Regions from separate parts of the Photobacterium leiognathi genome, predicted to be linked through region 1. Evidence: predicted binding sites of a transcription regulator. Region 1 holds the regulator's gene; the other holds the start of a gene.
The links. Region 1 encodes PurR, which represses purine synthesis genes. Its sites were predicted from a motif close to TNANGNAAACGTTTNCNTNA; they were not measured.
Positions count from the first base shown of each region.

Region 2: a site for PurR is predicted at 1,655-1,674, ahead of purL (phosphoribosylformylglycinamidine synthase). Genes of this name have one in related genera too.

Region 1 is NZ_CP131601.1:1,863,718-1,866,935, reverse strand. Features, by position in the region: gene Q7674_RS15630 (TfoX/Sxy family DNA transformation protein) at 1-466, opposite strand, end outside; cyclic di-GMP riboswitch class I at 603-693, opposite strand; gene purR (HTH-type transcriptional repressor PurR) at 871-1,875, opposite strand; gene Q7674_RS15620 (heme ABC transporter ATP-binding protein) at 2,270-3,136, opposite strand; gene Q7674_RS15615 (FecCD family ABC transporter permease) at 3,133-3,218, opposite strand, start outside.
Region 2 is NZ_CP131601.1:762,799-766,016, forward strand. Features, by position in the region: gene mltF (membrane-bound lytic murein transglycosylase MltF) at 1-1,403, opposite strand, end outside; gene purL (phosphoribosylformylglycinamidine synthase) at 1,852-3,218, shown strand, end outside.

The sequences.
Region 1 (3,218 bases):
GTAGCGCTTGATATGCACCTAATGCACCAGCTGCTTGAAGTTGTTCGATAGTCTCTATGCCTGCTTTTTTAAGCATTCTTTCATTTGATAACCGTAGGTTTGGTAAGTCCTTTATACGGTCAGGTACACAACTCTCCTTTTCTTGCTTGTCTTTTTCTGCGGCTTCCAAGGAATACCTACCTTGTGCAACGATCTTTTCAGGTTCGTCCCACCAGTTATCTGGTATTGCGTAGTGCTTGGTTACAACAGGGAACCCACGTTTTTTGTAAACGTAAGGCTCCAAGCCAGCTTGTTTGAATTCCTTTTCGGTTTCAGCGTTTGCTCGTAAATGAAGTTTATCATTCACAACTAATGCAAACATTGTATCACCAGCAAAAATGCCAAAACCGCCAAACATCGACCGTGATTTTACAGATCCAAAATGGTCAAATAATTTTAATGAATCTTTTAATATTGGTTTATCCATGCTTCTACTCGGTGAAAAAAATATGAGTGTCACCTAAACATCAAGAGCGAGGAATTAGATTAATTAATCTTCACATTAGGCTTGTCAATATATTGTTAAAATAAATGTCATTATATTGGCGGCCTAATTATAATCCTTCGGTAACTCCGCTACCATGAATTAAAAAATTAATTTTTAGGCCGGAAGTTTTGCGTCTTAATCTTTCAATTAATTTGCCTGTTCGTGACTATATAAAGTTATATTAAATATTAGTTTTAATATTAAATCCAAGCTCTCAAAAGTGTGATATTGCTTCAGGTAATTGTTCTTATCTTATGGTGAGCATAAATCTTTTTTAAAAAAGTAAAAAAAAGCCAACAAGTTAAACTTATCGGCTTTTTCTAAACTTACCAAGGTCAATCTCGTTAGTTGAGATCTTTAACCGACTTTCTCGCAACAAGCTCTGGTGTCATTTCAAAAGTTTGACGAGCGTGATTCTTGTCTTTAACACGATCTAGCAAAATTTCCACTGCAGTTTTACCTAAACGACGCTTAGGCTGGTGGATTGTTGTTAGTGGCGGTGCAAAGTACGGTGCAAGGTCAATGTTGTCGTAACCAATGATAGAGATATCATCAGGAATACGTAGGCCTGCTTGCTCAAAGGTACTGATCATTGCCATTGCCATGATGTCGTTGAAACAGAAGATAGCAGTAGGGCGCTCTTTCATTGCAATGAACTTTTTCGCCGCTTCAACCGCTGATTCACACTCGAAGTCACCTTCAAGTAGCCAATCTTCATTAACGCTTAAGTCTGCTTCGGCCATTGCTTTACGGAAACCTTTTAGGCGCTCATGACAAGTAGACTTATCACCTTGACCTGATAGACAGCCAATTTTCTTATGGCCGTTATCGATAAAGTGTTTAGTCGCAATATAGCCGCCAGTTTCAGCGTTATCTTGAATATTGTCTGTATGTGGCTTATCTGGGCCCCAGTCCATGATAACCATTGGCAGATCGTTTTGACGCTCTAGTAGTTCAAGTAGCTTTTGATCAAGATCGCTACACATTACCAGTAGGCCATCAACACGCTTTTCTGCCAGCATGCGTAGGTAATCACGTTGTTTTTCAAGATTGCCTTCAGTGTTACATAGGATCAGGGTGTAACCTGCGCCGTAACAATACTCTTCAACGCCATGTACAACTTCAGCAAAAAATGGGTTGGTTGATTTTGTTACCAACATACCAATGGTACGAGTTGTATTACATTTTAAGCTTCGCGCTACAGCACTTGGTGCGTAGTTAAGCTCATCTACCGCAGCCAGCACTTTTTTCTGTGTTGCTTCTGCAACAAAGCGTGTTTTATTGATCACGTGTGACACAGTTGTGGTTGATACACCTGCCATACGTGCAACGTCTTTAATGGTTGCCATATTTATTCTTCTAATTATGGTCAGATAGAGATCTGACAAAAGGTTGTGGTACCCAATTGATTAATTACGTAGTAGATGGCTAGTTGAGAGACTAGTAGATATGAAATTCTTTAATTATTAACTACTTAATTATTCAATTTGGCACCGTTTTTATAGAGCACCGCTTATAAACAACTAAAGCCGCAATAAATGCGGCATCAGTGTATCGAAATCTTTATTACAACTTTTACATGTGTAATCGCTTGCGCTCACATTTTACTGTGTGTTTTGCGTTGTGCAATCTTTCTGTTCATCTTGAGTGAAATTATTGATGATAAGTTATAAAAATGCAGGTCGTTGTCACGCTTAATCCGATTTTTATCGCATCCTTACAGTATTAATAACTGACTGGTCATTAAAGAATAGGATGATTTGCTGACAAAATATAAGGGTAGTTTTCTATAGGGTGGGTATGCACAGTAACAGGCCAACCATACAGTGATTCTACGACTTCAGCAGTGAGTACTTGTGACGGTGTACCATCCGCTTTTATTTGCCCATCATTTAAGAAAATCATCCGATCTGTGTATTGCGCTGCAAGGTTTAAATCATGTAATACCACAATAACCGCAGCACCTTGCATTGCCATGTTCTTCGCTATTTGTAAGGTGTGATGTTGATGTGCTAGATCAAGGGCTGATGTTGGTTCATCCAGCATTAAAATACAGTGCTCACCAGCTTGGCTTAATTGGGTTAATACCCGAGCTAAATGGATTCGTTGTTTTTCACCGCCAGAAAGCGTCGGGTAAAGCCTATCTGCAAGGTTTTCGACATCCACATAATCCATTATCATCTGTGTCACAGACTTAAGCTGTGGTGACGTTAGTTGTAACGGGATTGCGCCTAACTCCACCACTTCTTTTGCTGTAAACGCAAAAGAAAGTGCACTGTGTTGCGGCAGTATGCCTAAATGTTTAGCCAGTGTAGCTCTGTCCCATGATGATAATGGTTGCCCGAAAAAAGAGACGTCTCCAGATTCAGGTGTTACTTCGCCACAGAGTACTTTTAATAAGGTACTTTTCCCTGCGCCATTGGGGCCTAAAAGGGCAGTGACTTCGCCTGAATGAATATCTAAATCTAGATCATCTAATAAGATTTTATTGCCGTAACGAAGTTTGAGGTTTCTTGCTTGAATAACGCTGGTTGTATTTAGAGAAGTGTTATTTTGAGAACTGTTTTCTGTCGAACTAAGTAAATCAATATCAATGGCAGTTGCTGTCATGAAATGTGCCTCTTTTGAGCGCTAAGTAAATAGATAAAGAAAGGCGCACCTAAAATAGCGGTGATAATGCCAACGGGTAATT
Region 2 (3,218 bases), 1.1 Mb from region 1:
GATTGTTGAGTAATAGGTGCGGTGATGGTTTGTAAGCCATCTACAATCTCTACATCATCACTATCATGGGCATTACTGTGGGTTTGTTCAAAACCAATGATGCTTTGATAGTAACGACGAATACCTTCGACATAGTTCACCGCTTCCGTACCACGAGCATAACCGTAACGGGTTTGCGTGTAATACTTACGCTGCTGTAATAATGGTAAGCGCTGTTTAACATCAGCCCATGTATCAGGGTTGCCATTTTGCGCTTTAGTTAAGCGACGGGCATCCATCATGTGTCCAAAGCCAATATTGTAAGAGGCGAGGGCAAACCATACTTTCTCATGGCTATCGATGCTATCTGGTACTCGAGCGATCATCTTACGTAGATACTCTGTACCACCTCGAATACTTTGCTCTGGATCTAAACGATCAGTCACGCCAACAGATTTCGCCGTTGGGTTAGTGAGCATCATCATTCCACGAACCCCTGTTGGAGATACCGCTTGTGGGTTCCAGTGAGATTCCTGATACGCCAGTGCTGCGATTAAACGCCAGTCAAACTCATTGGCATACTTCTTAAATAGCCCTTGCCACTTAGGCAGTTTGTCATCTAATGCGCGCAAGAAGGCACGGGTATCAACGTAGTCAAATTGTTCAACATGACCAAAGTATTTTTCTTCCAACTGCGCTAACTCACCGGTTTGCTTTAAATGACCAAAAAATTCGATCAATAACGCATACAGGCTATCGTTATTGCTGTCTTTAACAAACCAGCTAATCGGCTCATCTTCTGTAAGCTCAAGTGCAATGGCAATTTCTGGGTGAGTACGCTGCAATAGTGCAACATCGACAGAATCCGCAACAGTGTAATCAAGTTCACCATTAGCTACTTTACGGAGTAGATCGTCAATATCGGTTTCTTTGATTGATTGCCAAGTCAGATTGGGGTATTTCTTTTTCAGCTCTTCTAATTGACGTTCATGGCTAGAGCTTGCGACGACCGCTAAAGTACGGTGAGTGTTAGCGAGCTCTTCTAGATCACGAGGACGACGTTTGCCTTTCTTATACACCACCACTTGGCTAGCGTAATAATAAGCAGGCGCTGGGTGGAAGCCATCAAGACGTTGGGGCGTTACAGTTAGGCCCGCAGCCACAATATCGACATCACCGTTTTTAAGTGCAGGGAATAAACCTGATAGGGTAAACATGGTTTGCATTTCCAGTTTTACACCTAATTCTTTGGCAAAACGCTGTGCTAGCTCGTAATCAAGCCCGGTTGGACCATCTGCACCAATATAATAGGACAGTTGATTGTTTAATGTCCCTACACGTAATACACCGCTCTCGCGAATGCGCTCTAAAGCATCTTGTGGTTTATCTTGCCACTGGCAACCACTTAACAGCAGAGTGAACATTAGCGATATAACTAAACGGTACATCTTGGTAAGAGAGTGGATATATATCAACAACACAGACCTATTCTAAAAATGAGCTGCCATTTATATCAAAGAGGAAGAAACCGGAAAAGCCGAACCGGAAAGTTGAGTGTGATAATTCATGGATTGATACAAAAAAACGAACATCAATTGATTTATCGGTTACTTTTTACTCAAAAAATCATGTTAATGTCAAAATTACTGATAATTTACGGATGATTGAAAAAAAAACACGCAAACGGTTGCGTCAGGTGTTACGTCACAAAAAAAAATCCCTTATACTGCGCAGGTGCTAAAGCTTTAACTCGGTTAATGAGTTAAAAAACAGGGATGAGTAAGAGGTGACATTGACGTAATTCAGCCAACGTTTGTTGGGGATTAGGCCAATATCACTTTTCTTTAACTGCTAATCGAGAGACGTTTGCACATGGAAATTTTGCGTGGTTCACCCGCTCTGTCTGAGTTTCGCGTTAATAAGCTACTAGAGCGTTGTCGTGAATTCGATCTGCCTGTGTCAGGTATTTATGCTGAGTTTATGCACTTTGCCGATGTATCTGCTGCCCTTACTGCTGATGAGCATAGCAAACTAGCGAGTCTTCTTACTTACGGTCCAACGATTGCAGAGCATGAGCCATGCGGTACGTTGTTACTGGTTACACCTCGTCCGGGAACTATTTCTCCTTGGTCTTCAAAATCGACTGATATTGCACGTAACTGTGGCTTACAAAGCATTAAACGTCTTGAGCGTGGTACGGCATATTACATCCAATCAAGTAGTGCACTTTCTGCTGCACAATTAGAGCAAGTTAAAGCCTTAATTCATGACCGAATGATGGAAGTGGTCATGGAACAATTTGAATCTGCCGTTGCTCTATTTAAGCAAGCAGAGCCAGCACCAGTGAAAAGCGTTGATATTCTTGCTGGTGGCCGCAAAGCCCTTGAAGATGCCAATATCACTCTTGGTTTAGCATTAGCAGAAGATGAAATTGACTACTTAGTGGAAAACTTCACTAAGCTTGGTCGTAACCCAAATGACATTGAATTAATGATGTTTGCCCAAGCGAACTCTGAGCACTGTCGTCATAAAATCTTTAATGCAGATTGGACGATTGACGGTGTTGACCAAGAAAAATCATTATTCAAGATGATCAAAAACACCTACGAGAAAAACCATGACTACGTATTGTCAGCATACAAAGACAATGCAGCAGTAATGGAAGGCTCGAAAGTAGGGCGTTTCTTCCCAGATCCTGACTCTCGCCAATACAACTACCACCATGAAGATACCCATATCTTAATGAAGGTGGAAACTCACAACCACCCAACTGCCATTTCGCCATGGCCGGGTGCATCAACAGGCTCTGGTGGTGAAATCCGTGATGAAGGTGCAACGGGTATTGGTGGTAAACCAAAAGCAGGTCTGGTTGGTTTTACTGTATCTAACCTAAAAGTACCGGGTTTTGAGCAACCTTGGGAAACTGATTTTGGTAAGCCTGATCGTATTGTGACAGCACTCGATATCATGCTTGAAGGTCCACTTGGTGGCGCGGCATTTAACAATGAATTTGGTCGTCCAAACCTATTAGGCTACTTCCGTACTTACGAAGAAAAAGTGACTTCTCACGCAGGTGAAGAGATCCGTGGTTACCATAAGCCGATCATGATCGCAGGTGGTATGGGTAATATCCGTGCTGAACACGTACAGAAAAAAGAAATTCCAGTTGGTGCGAAGATAATCGTGCTAGGCGGCCCTGCAATGAATATCGGTCTTGGTGGTGGTGCTGCATCATCAAT